Regions from separate parts of the Carnobacterium gallinarum DSM 4847 genome, predicted to be linked through region 3. Evidence: predicted binding sites of a transcription regulator. Region 3 holds the regulator's gene; each other region holds the start of a gene.
What was found. Region 3 encodes LexA, which represses DNA repair genes until DNA is damaged. Its sites were predicted from a motif close to CNAACANNTGTTNG; they were not measured.
Positions count from the first base shown of each region.

Region 1 (5,964 bases), on a different contig from region 3:
GGTCCAATTGCGGACATGTCTAATTCCTGAGAGAGAAGAGTGTTTTTTATCTTCTCTGCTCTTTTTTTTTACCTTATTTTATGAATTATAAAAGTGAAATAGCAGATAAGGTTTACGTCACTTTAAAAGGGTAGTCAACAACTTATAAGTTGGTGACTACTTTTCATGTTATTGATTTTAATAGAACCTGGAGTGATCAAATACTATGTTTTTAAATATAGAGAATAATATTAAAAAAGAGACGCTAGAATTTTCTAGTTGATCTTATTTTTTAAATGAATAATGAATTTCATTTTATGATTTACGGGATAGGCAAAAACATTTGTTTATGCCGTTTTCAAAATTAGCCTTAAAAAGGCTGTTTTTTTACTTAAAACTGTACCAAAACTTGTGGCAAAATCAAATTGTAATTAACTACTGTTTTTGGCAAAAAGTATAAAATAGAATGAAATTAGCTAAATTGACTCAAATATACATGGTTTACCCGTTGTTTTTCTGAAATTGTGTATCTTTCAAGTACACAGTAAGTGGGTAATCATTTTAAGACTTAACTTTGAATGATAACAATTTCATTTTCATTTATGGGTTCTTCAAACCCTGAATAAAATCGTTTAAGGATATCCTCAGTAATTGGAAAAGCTGAATTAGCAGTTTGAGTTTGATTTCGAATTTCCAAGCGTTTTTTAAGTATGGCGTAATCGGCTTTGAGGTAAACTACTTGAATTTCTACTTCATAATCTTCTAGTAATTTACGATAACTATCTCGATGGCTCTTTGACCAAAAACTGGAATCTACGATAACATTTTTTCCTTTCTGCACATACTTAATAGTTAGTTCTTTCATCTTCGTGGATGATAAGGCCGACACTTTTTCATATTCTTCAGATTTGTAATCGACACCATATACGCCATAATCTTCCCAGATAAGTTCATCTATAGATAGCCTTATGTATCCATCCTTTTCTTTTTCTTTTGAAAAAGTTGTCTTTCCTGCGCCGCTAACTCCACACATTAAAATGACTTTATTCATAAATTTTCTTCCTTTCTATATTATGAAATAGTATATCAATAGAGGAAAAGGAATTTAAATTTTAATTTTAAAATACAATGTTTAAAAAAAGATGATTGTTTTCCAAAGATCGCTGTTTTTTGATAATCATAGATTTTATTGTGTATCGTGTTAAACATATTTGTAAGCGAGGTCCCAAGCGCCTAAAGGGAATTTGTATCGATAAGACTTGCAGCAAAATCTAATTGGCACTAGCTGATATTTTACATTTTAACAAATGACAATAGGGTATACTTTATTGTCATTTATTTTTAATCCCATTTTTAGAACTTTCTAGAGTGTAGTATGGGTGGTCATTAGAAATATTTATTTAGGGAATTAAAATCAACCATTAGGGTGTAATCTATTGATTGATTTAACCTAAGTAGTTTATGTAGGTTTGCGTGCCACCATTAAAGTGCGTCATACTAAAATTACTAGTCACAATAAAAAAAGGGTAGTCAATAACTTATAAGTTCTTGACTACTCTTTTTTCGTTTTTTAAAAGCTGCATGTAAAAGTTGTCTCATCTATTAAATATTATCTAATCGTACGATTAATAATAAATGAAATAAAAGTTGCAATTTCATCATTTTATTTATATAATAGACACGAACGTATGTTCTATGTTAGAAGAACAAGGGTGACGATCCTTGTAGAAATACTTTGACTTAATAAAAAAATGATATAGGAGGAATGTAACATGGTAGATCAAATGGTATTATCAACACAAAAATGGTTAAATAAAACGTATAAGAATGTTCAGGGATTTGGCAGTGTACCTGAAAATGGAAAGACAGGATGGCCGACTATTTACGGTCTAATTAGAGGGTTCCAACATGAATGTGGGATTACTGAGTTATCGGATAATTTTGGTCCAACAACACAAAAAAAAGCTGATGATTTATTGCCTAAATTAAAAATAGGTTATACTGGGAATCTTGTTTATTTAATTCAAGGTGCTTTTTGGTGCAAAGGGATGTCTCCGGAGGCCTTTGATGGGAAATATACTACAAAAACCGAAGAAGCTATTAGTACATTGCAAAAAAATGCAGGTGTGGCTAGTAACGGAAAATTAACGGTAGCTTTATTAAAAGCATTATTTGATATGAGTGCCTTTGTATTAGTCCCAGGAGGGGATTCAAAAATTAGAACAATGCAACAAAACTTAAATGCATCTTATCAACCGTACTTTGGTATTTTACCCTGTGATGGTATTTATCAAAGAGAAACGAATACAGCTTTAATTTATGCTTTACAAGCAGAAATTGGAATGAGCCCTTCGGAAGCCAATGGAATCTATGGACCTGGTACTACTAGTAGAACACCTGTCGTCAATATCGGTGCTACTGGTAATGTTGTTAAAATTATTCAATGGGGATTATATGTGAATGGGTTTTATAAATCCGGAGACTTTAATGGCGTCTTTTCGAGTAGTCTGGGAGATGAAGTTATTTCATTTAGAAAATTCATGAAATTGCCTTCGTATTCAGCTACTGCTGATATGACTGTTATTAAAGGATTATTGTCCAGTGCAGGAAATACAAGTAGAGATTCAATTGCTTGTGATACCTCAACACAATTATCACTAGAACAAATAAAGTATTTAAAGTCTATTGATTTTAGTGTAGTGGGAAGATATTTAACTGGATCCGTTGGAACTGGAGCAAATAAACGAAACAAGTATTTAACCAGTGAAGAAATTGAAAATTTGGTTAACGAGGGTTTTAGCATTTTCCCTATCTATCAAGATGGAGGTTGGGAAGAAAATTACTTTACTAGTTCACAAGGTAAAACAGATGCTATTTTAGCTAGTAATGCAGCAATGGAATTAGGATTTCCAACAGGTGCAACTATTTACTTTGCTGTCGATGTAGACGTTTTGGACGGAAATATTGACTCTACAGTATTACCTTATATCAAAGCAGTTCATGATGCACTTTCAACTATTTCTTTATACAAAACAGGTATTTACGGTACTCGAAACGTTTGTCAAAGAGCCGTTGATGCTGGAGCAGTAACCAATTGTTTTGTATCAGATATGTCCACAGGGTTTAGTGGGAATTTAGGGTTTAAAATGCCTAAAGAGTGGGCATTCGACCAATTTATTGAAATGACCGTGGGTAGAGGAGACATGTTGTTTCCAATTGATCAAGTTGCTTCTTCTGGACGAGATGCGGGAGTGAAAAATTTTGATATTGATTCTAGTCAGAAAGTGAATACTATCAGTCATAATATATTGAATGGATTGAATTTGCAGGACTTTTTCAAAGAAGTTATTATTGTGCCCAATAAGATATATGAACAACATTTAGGTGCAATTGATCTTTATTTAACAGCAAGGAACACTTGGTCTTCTGATTCAAAAGAAGGAACGGCTAAAATTGTGGTAACAAATGGTATTGCAGACATGAAAGTATACCTTAATCCAATACAAGAAACACTTGATAAGTACAATACTATTTTTAAAGACGTAAAAAGTAATAGTATTGAAAGTGCAATTAATCGATTAGGACCTACAGTAAAAAATGGGATAATTGAAACTGGTTTAGCTGCACGAAATAGGAAAATAGGAACGAAAATCATTGTGAAAAGTGAGTATAAAATAAAACGAAATGGGAAAACATTAACAGAAAGATTAGAATTGATTATTGAAATCTATGTAAATCAAAGTAATGTTACTCCGGTTCCTGTTGCAGACTATGAACTGGTAACGAAGTCAGTTGAAAATAATAGTATGCCGGAAATTTTTGAGACAGTAGGTGGAATAGCTGTTATAGCGGGAATTATATATCTGCTCCCTGTAGAAGTAATAGGAATTGGTTCAGTAGCTATTGCGTCTGTTTTTATATCTGTAATCACGTGGGGAAAAGAACTAATTTCTTGATAAGCAAAACAATTACAGAATTCCTTACCAGTGGTGCCAGTCAACTGTTTAAGGAGTTGAATTTCAGGAGAATTATAAGTTAGGTGTTTTAAATAGTTAAAAGCAATTAGATTGGTTATAATAGTTCCAATCTAATTGCTTCTTATTTAATACACTATATTTAAATATTCTGTAATAATTGATACTATGAAAAAAATTTCAGTAAGTAAAAAGCTAATATATCCTACTTTTTTATAAATTACAATGTTTGAAGGAAAAACTACAAATTTTTTTTCTTCTGAAGGATTAGAAATAGACCATTTATTTATAGCGGACTTTGTTTTTTTTAAAAATCGGAAATAATTAGCAACTAAGATAAAAGAGGTGAAGGTGGCTAGTACTTGAAAAATTATTCCAAGTTTAACAAGATTATTATTGCTACCTGAATTTGAAAAAATCAAGAATAATCCACCCGTGGCTAATATAATCCAAAGAATGTAAAGAATCCAAATAAATACATATATTTTTTTTTCAAAAGGATAAATTAAATAGAGCGGGTGATCTTTCAACTTGATTTTACGATAAGAGTTTTTTTTATAAAACATTTTGACTTTAATTTTATATAAAATAAGTGAAATGTAGCATAATAGAATAAAAAAACAAGTAAGACTAAGAAAAGGGTAGTTTGCTATCATGATGATACCTCCAATATTTGCTAGTATTTAGGGATCTGTTACAAAGTTTTAGTAAAATCAAATTAGACAAACAATTATTGGGAATAAAATTGAATAGAGTCGATTTAAAAGTATTTCCGATTGTAAAGTCTATTAATTTTTATCAAAACTAAACTTTGAAATAGAATTGTATTTTCGTCGATGTGTTTCATCAGGATTATAGCGTATATCGAAGTAAAAATAAAGTATATAGTAAAATCAAATCATAATAAATTGTTAATTATTCTCGAATATGTTAATTTTGTATTAGCGAACGGATTTTAACAGAAATTTAAAGGAGTGTATAAATTTAAGGTTAAAATGAAAAAGAATGTACTCACTTGTTGTTAAATATGAGTGGTACACAAAAAAATCGTTTGAAATGACAGGTGTCTAATCTTTTTTAGTCAACCCTTCCTTAATTTAACGTGTTTTAACATTTCGCAGGAAGTTTATTTTGATTTAGATCGATTTTATTATGAGAAAATTTTTAATTTAAAGGTTAAAATGCGTTAGGGAATTTGTATGGATAATTTATCTATATAGAAATATGAGTGTTATATTGTTAACCAATAATCAATTTTATTAGTGTTTTAATTGATGATTTTAAATTTTGGAACACGATAGTTTCACTTACATTTTCAAAAATCTAAAAAACATTTGCTTTTCACCTTTACTAATATATTCATATTATGTATAATAAAATTAAAATATATTGGAGGTCGTTTTATGAAAAAAAATATTGTAAGTTTAATTTTTATGTTGTCAACATTGTCAGTAATTGTACTTCCCTCTTTTTCAGGAAATACAGTAGCACATGCAGATGAATCTAATAATTCAGATGTGGTTATTTATGATAAATTTGGTATAGAAGTTAGCCCCGAAATTAGCTCTAACCTTGTAACACGAGCAGTTGTCCCGCCAACAACAGTTAAATGGCTTAACAACTCTGCATCTTATCAGTCAGAAAATTTTTCGGGATCGGGAACTAGATATAGTGGAATTTCCTTTTCTTCTAGTACTACAAATAACTTTAGACTAACCTTTAGATTAGGTGGATTTGGTGTAAATACTATAGCTAATCCAGGAAACCCTTCTAATGTTAGTCAACGTTATAATTTACCTTTAAGCGGATCACCGTATACAATAAATACGTCAGGGTATTTCTATTTTCTTGTCGATAACCCTAGAACTGGACAGAACTACCATGTACAGGGGATTCAATAAGATGCTAAGAGAGTAGGTGTATACTATGAAAAAAACAATTAATAGAAAACTGTTTTCTTTATTTATTATTGTATCTCTGAGCTTTTTAGTTCTCATAGGGATTTATTTTA
Region 1 covers NZ_JQLU01000002.1:59,822-65,785, reverse strand. The annotation lists gene BR43_RS00625 (P-loop nucleotide/nucleoside kinase family protein) at 548-1,030, opposite strand; gene BR43_RS00620 (glycoside hydrolase domain-containing protein) at 1,752-3,935, shown strand; gene BR43_RS00615 (hypothetical protein) at 4,082-4,609, opposite strand; gene BR43_RS00610 (hypothetical protein) at 5,357-5,854, shown strand; gene BR43_RS00605 (hypothetical protein) at 5,880-5,964, shown strand, end outside.
Region 1: a site for LexA is predicted at 1,661-1,674, ahead of BR43_RS00620 (glycoside hydrolase domain-containing protein). Genes of this name have one in related genera too.

Region 2 (5,964 bases), 920 kb from region 3:
CAATTATTAAGTGGTTTAGGTACAACTTTATTTGTTACCTTGATTTCTATAGCCATTGCATCTGTTTTAGGAATTGTATTTGGTTTAATGAGTGTGACACCAAGCAAAACGTTACGAATTATCTCAATGATTTATGTGGATATTATGCGTGGCATTCCAATGATGGTTTTAGCCTTCTTCGTTTTCTTCACAATTCCACAATTATTAGGAATTAAAATGATTGCTACAGTTGCAGCCATTATCGTTCTGAGTTTAAACGCAGGTGCTTATATTGCTGAGCTAGTACGTGGCGGGATTAATGCCGTTGATAAAGGGCAATTAGAAGCTGCTCGTAGCTTAGGATTGCCTTACAGTAAAGCTATGGGAAAAATAATTTTACCCCAAGCAATTAAAATCATGATTCCTTCATTTATTAACCAATTCGTTATTACTCTAAAAGATACAACGATTCTTTCTGTTATCGGTTTAGTCGAATTAACACAATCTGGGAAAATTGTTGTTGCTAGAACCTATGATTCAAATATGTGGTTTGTGATTGCGATTATCTATATCGTTGTCATTACAGCCTTGACAAAAGTATCTAATTTATTGGAAAGGAGAGCTACTAATGGGTAAATTAAAAGTCAAAAACCTAAAGAAAAGCTATGGTTCAAATGAAGTTTTAAAAGGGTTAGATTTAGAAATTCAAGAAGGTGAAGTTGTTTGTATGATTGGTCCTTCTGGTTCCGGGAAAAGTACGTTTTTACGTTGCATGAATCGTCTAGAAGAAATCAACGGTGGAACGGTAATTGTTGATAATTACGATTTAACAGATAAAACTCTAGATATCAATAAAGTTCGTGAAAATATCGGAATGGTATTTCAGCATTTTAACTTATTTCCACATTTAACCATTATGGAAAACATTACGTTAGCTCCAATCCAATTAAAAAAAGCAACTAAAGAAGAAGCCAATAAAAAAGCTTTGGAACTATTAGAAACAGTTGGATTACAAGAGAAAGCTGATGCTTATCCTAGTTCATTATCAGGTGGACAGAAGCAACGTGTGGCTATTGCTAGAGCTTTAGCAATGTCTCCAGATATTATGCTTTTCGATGAACCAACTAGTGCGCTAGATCCAGAAATGGTTGGAGATGTTCTAGAAGTTATGCAAAAATTAGCTCGAGAAGGCATGACCATGATTGTTGTGACTCATGAAATGGGCTTTGCTAAAGAAGTTGCTGACCGTGTAATCTTTATGGATGGTGGCTATATTGTTGAAGAAGGCAAACCTGAGGAAGTCTTCTCAAATCCTAAAAATGAACGGACAAAAAATTTCTTAGATAAAGTTTTAATTTAACTCATTAAAAATAGAAGATAAAATCATCAATGGATGATTTTATCCTCTATTTTTACTTACATGTGTCTTCTTCTACTCAAATTATAACGTACTTGTCATCCGATAAGCCACTGATATTTCTCCGTCCCATTAATCATCCTAAACTCTGTAGGTGAAATTTGATAGAATTTTTTAAAAGCTTTGGAAAAAGTCAAAGAATCTTTATATCCAACGGAATTAGAAATGGTTCCGATTGTATTTATTCATTGAATGAAGTAATAAATGCAAACATAGACGAACATTTTTAATTGTCTTTGAACTTATTTTAAGAATAGTATTTTTTAAGCAAGATTACTGAACAAGGCTTACTCTACAACCGAATCTTAATCAACAAAGCCACATTTTTAGAAATCCCCAAAGCTTGAATATCACTTAATTCAGCTTCTTTTAACTTTTTCAGTGAACCAAAATGCTTTAATAATTTTACTCGTGTTTTTGGACCTACTCCTGGGATTTGATCCAATAAAGAAGACAGACTGTTTTTACTTCGGACTTGTCGATGAAAAGTAATTGCAAATCGATGGACCTCGTCTTGGATTCGTTGAAGTAAATAAAAAGCTTGGCTAGTGGATTTTAATGAGATTGGTGTCAATGCCTCACCTAAAATTAAGCTAGACGTACGATGCTTTTCATTCTTCACCATACCTGCAACTGGAATCGTTAATCCTAGTTCATTTTCCAATACATTTAAAGCAGCTCGAACTTGAGTTGCTCCACCATCCATCAAGATTAGATCTGGCATTGGCTGTTTTTCCTTCAATAAACGTGAATACCTCCGACGAATAACTTCTTCAGTCGTCGCAGCTTCATTACTGCCTTCAACTGTTTTTACTTTAAACTTACGGTAATCCTTTTTAGCTGGGCGCCCATTTTCATAAACCACCATCGCTGAAACCGGTGATGTTCCTTGAATATTAGAATGGTCAAAAGACTCAATTCGTTTCACTAAAGGCAAACCTAATGCTTGCGATAATTCCTCCACCGCCCCAATAGTCTTTTCTTCATCTAATTCCAATAAACTAAAATGTTCATTAAGTGCGATTTTACTATTTTGTGTTGCCAAATCTAATAAATTCTTTTTAGGACCACGAACAGGAACTCGAACGGGAACGCCTAATATTTCACTTAATAACGCTGTTTCAACTTTTTCTGGTACCAAAATATCGCGTGGAGTTAAATGATTTTTTTCCTGATAGAATTGTAAAATAAAGGTTGCTAACTCCTCTTCACCACGTTCTGTACTTGGAAATAATGCGGCTTCACGCTTAATCAAAGTTGCTTGACGAATTAAGAAAACTTGAATGGAAATCCATCCTTTATCTAAATAAAAACTAAAAATATCACGTGGTGTATGATCTGTTGAAATCATTTTTTGTTTTTCAACTGTTGCTTCAATATAACGAATCTGATCCCGGTATTCAGCTGCTCGCTCATAAGCTTCTTCCGTAGCTGCCGCTAACATTTTTACTCTTAATTCGGCTTTTACCTTAGACGTATCACCATTTAAAAAAGCTTTGATTCGTTTAATTTGGGCTTCATAAATTTCTACTGGAACTTCATGATCGCAAGGTCCTAAGCATTGCCCCATATGATAGTACAAACAAGCTCGTCTTTGTTTTCCAACACATCGCTTCAACGGATAAACCTTTTCAATAAAATGCATCGTTTCAGTGGCTGCATAAACATTTGGATAAGGTCCAAAATACGAACCACCATCTTTTTCCACATCAGAAGTAATTATAATCCGAGGATCTCGATCACCTGTAATCTTAATATAAGGATAGCTAGACCCTGCTTTTAGTTTAATATTGTATTTAGGCTGATGTTTTTGAATCAACGTAATCTCCAACAGCAAGGCTTCTTTATCGGTTGAGGTCACGATTGTCTCAAAATCAACAATTTCTTCAACTAATAAAAAAGTCTTTCCTTCTTGTGTGCCACGAAAATAAGAACGAACACGCTTTTTCAAATTCTTAGCTTTCCCTACATAAATAATCTCATTTTGAGTATTTTTCATCAGATAACAGCCTGGTAATTCTGACAAAAGGGCTAATTTATGATCTAAATAGTTTGTCTTCAAAGCTGTTTCCTCCTATACCTCTCAAATTGGCTTTATTGTATAGCTTTTCTGGCAATTTGTAAAGAAGTATACGCACAAACGTTCTTTTTTATAAATAAAAAAGGCTCCTACTCAAGAAATAGAAACCCATTTTACAACTATTTCAAGCTAAAATTTCTTTTAAGCTATCTTGAACCGTTGGAAAAATTAAGATACTCTCGCTTAGCTTGTCCCCTGTTATTTGATTTGTTAATAAAATAGTTAAATCATTAACAAGAACATCTGCCTCATTACTTAGAATCGTTGCATTCACCAGTTGATTATTGTTATCAAATTCCAATAATGAAGGAACTTCTTTTTCATAATGTAAGTTGAATGTGAATGAGCTTTCAGCTAAATCAACATATTTTTTAGAATGAACGATTGAATTTGTAGTCACCTTTGCCATTCTCGGGAAAGAAAAAACTGCTGTTGATAGTACGGGATAGTTAATCGGTTGCTCTGTTTTCCCTAAAAATAATTGCCCCACATAATGCCCTTCCAAAATAGCCGTAGTCGTTAGTTTAGGTACACTTTTACTGACACAATCTCCGATAGCATAAATGTTTTCATTTTCTGTTTGCAAATATTCGTTTACGATGACCCCATTAGAATCGGTTTTCACACCGACTAAATCTAAGTGCATCTTTTCAAAATCACCCGATCTCCCAATCGCAGAAAGGATATAATCTGATTTAATGATGCCTTTAGTCGTATGAGCAATTAGAGTCTCCCCATTTATTTCAACCTCTTCAACACTAGCATCAAATACAAATTTAATTCCTTGCTTTTGCATTTCATCCACTAATTTTGACACTATTTTTTGTGGAAATTGTCTTAATGGTCGATTGTTCCGATGAATAATAGTTACATCACTTCCAGCTTGATTCGCGATGGAGGCCAGCTCAAAGGCTATATATCCACCACCAATGATTAGCATTTTTTTAGGAAGCTCCTCTATCTCGAAAAAATGATAACTATCGTGAATCCATTCATTTCCATGTATCTCGGGAATTACAGGCTTTTGGCCTAAAGCTAAAATTATTTTTTCTGCCTGCACCTCGGTTTCATCTACATACAATCTTCCTTCTTTAAAATGACCAAATCCATTTTTCGTATCAATTCCTGTACGTTCAAAACTTGATTTTAATTCATGAGACAAGGGAGATATCAGTTTATTTTTAAACGCCATTAATTTCTGCCAAGACATCTCTTCAACTTTTCCGACGCCTACTCCTTCCATTTTTTTCGTTTTATAGTGTTGAAAAGCTGCATTGCTAAAAATTTTCTTAGGATCACATCCTCTATTCGGACAAGTTCCGCCCCATAAATCATTTTCAATCATACAAACTTTTTTACCACTTTTTGATAAGGTTATTCCCGCATTCCAAGCCGCCTGTCCACTTCCAATTATCGCAACATCATATTCCATCTTATCCTTCACCTCGTCCTCACTTATGTTCTTCCTCTTGATATTTTCAACGAACTCATTCATTTTGATTATGCCGATACATCAGTAACTATAAGGAATTTTAATATAAAACGTACTGCCCATTTCAATCTCTGAAAATACAGAAATAGAACCACCGATATTTTGAAGTAACTGTTTATTAATCGACAATCCTAATCCATGTCCGCCAGTTTCTAGGTTTCTAGATTTCTCCACACGGTAGGTTCGCTTAAAAATATTTTCCTGTTCCCTTAAGGAGATTCCTTGCCCATAATCTTTTATACGAATTTCTACATAGTTCAGTTGTTCAATTATTTTAATTTTGATAGATGTGCCTGACTGAGAGTATTTTAAACTATTGTCAATCACGTTATATAATATTCGGTAAATAGAGGATTCATCTGAATAAATAGGTTTTGTCATATCCATTCCATCAACACTGATTTCTCTTTTAGAATAATCAATCTTTCCTTTGAAGGCATTTAAAACTTTAATTAAAATCGTATCTAACCAAATCTCATCTTTTCTACTTTCTAATGCAATTTTATCGCTTTCTACAACTTGAAATAGCTCATCTGATAAATCAGAAATTCGGTAACAATTATCTAAAACTGCTTGAAGATAATATATTTTTTCAGACTCTTCCAATATATCATCAGATAAGGCTTGTCCTAGTGCAATAAGGGAAGATACGGGCGTTTTAATATCATGAGAAAGGTTGCAAATCATTTCACTTTTTTCTTTCTCTACTTGTTTTATTTGAGTAACTTGTTTTTCCAGCTGGTTCACCATTTGATTATAATCCTTTAATAACATAGCAATTTCCTTAATCAACGTTTTATTAGGAATGGTTATAAATTCACCCGCTGCGTTCTTTTGACTCGTACGTTGCAATACTAAAAGGACTTTCAACATAGGACTCATCACAAGATAATTCACACAAGATAAAATCAGTGTGATTGTTAATACTGCTAATATAACGATATTAGCTGTCTTTTGATCGACTATCATCGCTTCTACAAAGTACATCGTAATCAT
Region 2 covers NZ_JQLU01000005.1:1,991,904-1,997,867, reverse strand. The annotation lists gene BR43_RS14035 (amino acid ABC transporter substrate-binding protein/permease) at 1-615, shown strand, start outside; gene BR43_RS14030 (amino acid ABC transporter ATP-binding protein) at 608-1,339, shown strand; gene BR43_RS19650 (AraC family transcriptional regulator) at 1,435-1,563, opposite strand; gene uvrC (excinuclease ABC subunit UvrC) at 1,689-3,458, opposite strand; gene BR43_RS14020 (dihydrolipoyl dehydrogenase family protein) at 3,601-4,920, opposite strand; gene BR43_RS14015 (sensor histidine kinase) at 4,990-5,964, opposite strand, start outside.
Region 2: a site for LexA is predicted at 3,530-3,543, ahead of uvrC (excinuclease ABC subunit UvrC). Genes of this name have one in related genera too.

Region 3 (5,964 bases):
TAAATTTGTTCGTAAGGTTTGTTCTAATTTTGCCGCACTTCCCCAAATATTTAAACGCCAAATATAACGGAAAACATACTGACCAATTCCAGCTGCAACTAAAATCAGAATCCACTTACTTAGTGTTGCAAAAGTCATTTTCCCAGTTGCAATTTCATCTACAACTACTCCAATAACTCGTGGTGGAATTAATTGAACCAAAGCTACTAAAATTAGAAAAGTAACTCCGATTATATAAGATTTTTTTTCTTGCTTAAAAAACCAACCTAACTTCTTAAAAATACTCATCTTGTGTCTTCACCTACCTATTCTTTATTTAAATGATTAAAACTATTTTAGATAATGAAAAAACAAATCAGAAAAGTCCGGTTTTCCGTCTAAGTTTATTCCCAATTCTAAGCACAAAAAGACGAGCAGAAAAAAATCTGCCCGTTTATACAAAAAAAGGAACTCTGAAATAAGTAATCTAATTCCAAGTATTATTTTTTCTTGTTTGCCTTTTCTGTTTGCACTTGCATAGAAGCCATCATCTGTTTGATTTTCTTCTCAGATGGTTTTTGACCCATTTGCATCATTAACATACGTAGCATATCCTCATTAACGGGAGGATTCTTTTTAAAATAATCCATCATTGTTTTTCTTGCTAAGAAATAACCGCCGACAGCGCCACCAACTAAAGCAAGAATAATTAATCCAATACTTAACCAAATATTCATTTCAATTCACTCCTTCCTAGACTTCTCAATTATCAATTGTACTAGATTACGACCTAAAAATAAATAGATAAACTCGAGAATCTTGAAAAAAATAACATTATTTGCAAAAATCCCCTGTTAAAAGTAGTATTATGTTTCATTCTTGTCCATTTCAAGTCTGCTATAGTGCGATTATTTAGTCTGATCTAAGTAAAAAAACAAGACCGAAATGAATCTTCAGCCTTGCTTTAAGTTATTTTTTAAAGACCTTTAAAAGTTGAAACAACATTTTCAACCGTGAAACCATATTGCTCAATGACAATATTCCCTGGCGCGCTTGCACCAAATTTATCGATTCCAATCATCGCTCCATCAAGTCCAACAAAACGTTCCCAACCAAAAGTTGCGCCCATTTCAATTGAAACACGTTTACGAACAGCTGTTGGTAAAACACTTTCTTGATACGCCTTGTCTTGTTTCAAGAATAAATCAAAACTTGGCATTGAAACAACAGCTACATCTTGTCCATCCGCTTTCAAGACTTTTTGAGCCTCGATAGCCAATGCTACTTCTGATCCTGTTGCAATCAAGATTCCTGCTGGAGTTGCGCCATCTTGTGGTGAGATTACATAACCACCTTTAGCTACATTTTTACGTGCATTTTCTTTAGTGCCTTCGATAACAGGTAAGTTTTGACGAGTCAAGACAAGTACTGTTGGATGGTCTGTTGAAGTGATTGCTTGTTCCCAAGCTGCTACAACTTCATTTCCATCTGCTGGACGAATTACTGAAAGATTTGGCATACCACGTAAACTTGATAATTGTTCAATTGGTTCATGTGTTGGGCCATCTTCCCCAACTGCAATTGAATCATGTGTTAAAACATACGTTACTGGTGTGCTGGTAATTGCTGCTAAACGAATCGCTGCACGGAAATAGTCAGTAAAGACAAAGAATGTTCCGCCATAAATCCGAGAGCCACCATGTAAAGCAATTCCATTCATAGCTGCTGCCATTGCAAATTCACGCACACCGTACCAAATATTACGTCCTTCATATTGACCAGGTTCAAAATCTTTTTCCCCTGTAACCATTGTATTATTTGATGCTGATAAATCAGCTGATCCACCCCAGAAACCTGGAATTTTTTTAGATAGTGCTTGAATTGTTTCACTGCTTGTTACACGAGATGCAGCACTTGCACCAAGTTCATAAACTGGCAGTTCGCTATCCCAATCACTTGGTAATTTGCCAGACATTACTTGTTCAAATTGAGCTGCTAATTCTGGATAAGCACCTTTATAAGCTGCAAAAGTTTCATTCCAAGTTGATTCAGCTTCTGCACCCTTATCAATCATTGTTTCTTTAAAACGTGCAGTTACTTCAGCTGGAACTGTAAAATCAGGATAATCCCAACCATACACTTTTTTAGCAGCTGCAATTCCTTCAATTCCAAGTGGAGCTCCATGAACTTTAGATGTCCCTTGATTTGGTGCCCCAAATCCGATGACAGTTTTCACTTCAATTAAAGTTGGTTTTTTCGTTTCAGCTTTTGCTGCTTCAAGAGCTTTCTCAATCTCAGCTAAATCATTACCGTCTTTAACTAATATATGTTGCCAGTTATATGCTTCAAAACGTTTGCCTACATTCTCAGTAAAGGCTTTTGAAGTTGGTCCATCTAATGAAATATCATTTGAATCGTATAAAACGACTAATTTTCCTAATTCTAGATGTCCTGCCATACTTGCTGCTTCTGCAGACACGCCTTCCATTAAATCGCCATCCCCACATAATGCATAGGTAAAGTGATCGACAATTTTGTGTCCTTCTTTGTTATACGTAGCTGCAATATGCGCTTCAGCCATTGCCATCCCCACAGCATTCGCAATTCCTTGACCAAGCGGGCCAGTTGTTGCTTCAACTCCATCTGTATGATGAACTTCTGGATGTCCCGGAGTTTTACTTCCCCATTGACGGAAATTTTGTAAATCATTGATTGTTACTTGATAGCCTGCTAAATGAAGCATGCTATATAATAGCATTGAGCCATGTCCTGCTGAAAGCACAAAACGATCACGGTCTACCCAAGTTGAATTTTTAGGATTAACTTTTAAGTGTTTTGTCCAAAGAGTATACGCCATTGGAGCAGAACCCATCGGTAAACCAGGATGTCCTGAATTTGCTTTTTGAATCCCCTCAATACTCAGTGTTCTAATCGTGTTTACTGCAAGTTGGTCAGTTGTATCGAACAATTAAATCATCCTCTCGGTTTTTATACCTTTATTCTACTGTTTTATTTGCATTTGTGCAACGCTTTCTAGCAAGTTTCTCATAGATTTTTCTTTTTGTAGCACTCTTCCTTTATCTTTTTAGGTAAATAAAACCTTTATACAACTAGCTTTTGAGTTCTTAAAATCCACTTAATTTTAACATAAAATTTAACAATAAAAACTTTCGTTTTTTTAAATTTAAGTATTTTTCACTATTATTCATATCTAAATTACTTTTTAACTTACCAAATTTAGATTTAATTATAGATATTAAAAAAGTTCACTAAGAGATTTTCTTAGTAAACTCATTTTTTTAGCGACCATGTAGTCCCTTTTCTTTTTGAATGTCTTTTAGCTTATCTGGTGTGACATCTTTTCCATCATCATCTACGACTTTCATTCCCTCAATATGGTTACGCATTCCACCACGAAACGCAGCTAAATACTCTTCTCTTAATTTTTTTTGCTCAGTTTGTTCTGTTAAGGTTAATCCGTCGGCCTTAGCCTTATTTGCCAATTCATTAATACGTGCAATTTTATTTTTTCCTAACATAATCCATTCACTCCATCTCTTTCATTCTACTTACATTACTATACCAAAAATAATCAAAAAAATATATTCCTTTGATTATTTTTTTATTCTAAAAAAGTAATACGAACATCTGTTTGATTTTTATTCAAAACTATGGTATTCTATATTCAAGAAATCATAAGAGAAATGAGGTGCACTAAATTATGCGTAAAACACCAGAATCAAGACAGATTGAGGTACTTCAGTACATACATGAACAGGTGCAATTAAAAGGTTATCCACCAACTGTTCGTGAGATTGGTACTGCAGTTTCCCTCTCTTCAACATCAACTGTTCATGGGCATCTTTCTCGCCTTGAAAAGAACGGTTATATCCAACGTGATCCAAGTAAGCCCAGAGCAATTGAATTAACAGCTGCTGGTCTTTCAAAGTTAGGTGTGCCTTCTGATAAAATACCTTTATTAGGAACTGTAACAGCTGGTGAACCAATTCTAGCTGTAGAAGATGCTAGTGACTACTTTCCAATTCCACCGCATCTTAATTACGATGCAGATTCATTGTTTATGTTAAAAATTCGTGGTGAAAGTATGATTAATGCTGGGATTCTTGATGGTGACGATGTCATTGTACGCAAACAAGCAAATGCTGACAATGGTGATATCGTTATCGCTATGACAAATGAAGATGAAGCAACATGTAAACGATTCTTCAAAGAGCAAACCCATTATCGTCTACAACCAGAAAATGATACATTAGAACCAATTATACTAGAAGAAGTAAGTATTCTTGGAAAAGTAGTTGGACTTTATCGTAGTCATATTTCTTAAACTTAGCAATTTCATAGTATTCATGTCAAGTTTGTTCTTGATTTGAATACTATTTTTATTATTTTAAGTCCTATTAGTTGTTTCTACTTTAATTTGTGCTAAAATCTAATAGGTGGATAAAAAAGGAGGAAAAAAGATGGTTGCATTTTTATTTTATTGGTTTAGTTTATTAGTTCAAGTTGCTTGGATCGTTTTAAGTATTGGTCTTTGCGGAATGTATTTGAAAAATAAGGAAAATGGAAATTTATGGGCTTTCGGCGCATTAAATATTCTTTCTATTCTTTACAGTTTAGTAGTTATTTGGATTTACAATACATGGGATTTTGGAGTTAAAACATCTGGAAGCTTTATGATTATTGTTGGTATTCTAGTAGTATTAACTATTTTAGAGTTTATCTTAGGTCGTGAACCTAAAGCAAAAACTGCTTAATTAACTTTGCTTGCTCTTATAAAAAAAACAGAAATCTACTTAGATTTCTGTTTTTTTGTTCACAATTACACAACTTCTTTTAAAAAATATCATTTTCTTCTATTTTTTATACCAAATTTGTTATATGATTGTTTTTGTTAGAATTTCCCATTCTTATATTAAAAAAATATCAATATACTTGTAAAAAGGAGTTTAATGATGGACTATATTAATGAAGTTAATTACATAGACGAACATAAAGAGCAACTGTTTGATTTATATTACTCTGACTACTATACAAAAACAAATGAATATCTACTTAGAGAAAAAGAAACAAATTTTGCGAATGAACAACGAAAACAAGGAATTTATTATCTTGGTTTAGCGATAGATAATTTCCGAAATGATCAACCTAATGATAATGTTTGTCGTTACCTTGCTGAGGATCGTGCAGCAATGGGAACCCCCTTAAAAGAGCTACATGCCTACTTTTTTGAATTTCATACAGCCATTTTAATCTTTTTAAAAGATGCAATTGATGCCGGTGACTTAAAGCGAACTCATGAAGATTTATTAGAATTCTCTCGTGATCTAACAAGTTATATCGCCTTTTTCTTTTATGCCATCTTTGAAGCTTATCAAAATTATATAAATGAGTTATATTTTAATTAAAAAACACCAACATATAAAACTGCAATTTATATGTTGGTGTTTTTTTATAAATTTTATTAGCATAGTTTTCAAAATTAATTTATTTCCGTTTACAACACGCTATCTCCTATTATTTTCAATCAAACGTAACTACCTATCAATAAAGGATTTTAGTTCTTTCATCAAATAAATCTCGTTGTCTCTTCGTTGGTTCTTCATTTGTAATCCAAATATCAATATCTTGGAGGTTTAACCCTTTATATGGTGCATTTTTAGTAAATGTTGTATTTTCTGCAAGGAGAATTACCTGCTTGCTTTGTTTTTTTATCAATTTTTTAATGTAGGCATCTTCCTGATGTTTAAAATAAACGCCAGCTGAATTAATCGCTCCTGCCCCAATAAATGCACACTCAAATTGAACATCTTGAACCAATTCCGCCTCGTTCAATGAATAAAAAAAGCGATCATCCTGATTAAATGCTCCGCCTAATAAGTGCAATGAAACAACTTCTTTTCCAGAAAGCGCAATGCTATTATCTAGTGAATGTGTATAAACTGTTATCGTTTTTTTTACTAGCTG
Region 3 covers NZ_JQLU01000005.1:2,908,790-2,914,753, reverse strand. The annotation lists gene BR43_RS18240 (ABC transporter ATP-binding protein) at 1-288, opposite strand, end outside; gene BR43_RS20245 (hypothetical protein) at 321-461, shown strand; gene BR43_RS18235 (YneF family protein) at 480-716, opposite strand; gene tkt (transketolase) at 956-2,947, opposite strand; gene BR43_RS18225 (DUF896 family protein) at 3,279-3,518, opposite strand; gene lexA (transcriptional repressor LexA) at 3,701-4,324, shown strand; gene BR43_RS18215 (hypothetical protein) at 4,461-4,754, shown strand; gene BR43_RS18210 (hypothetical protein) at 4,953-5,405, shown strand; gene BR43_RS18205 (DeoR/GlpR family DNA-binding transcription regulator) at 5,542-5,964, opposite strand, start outside.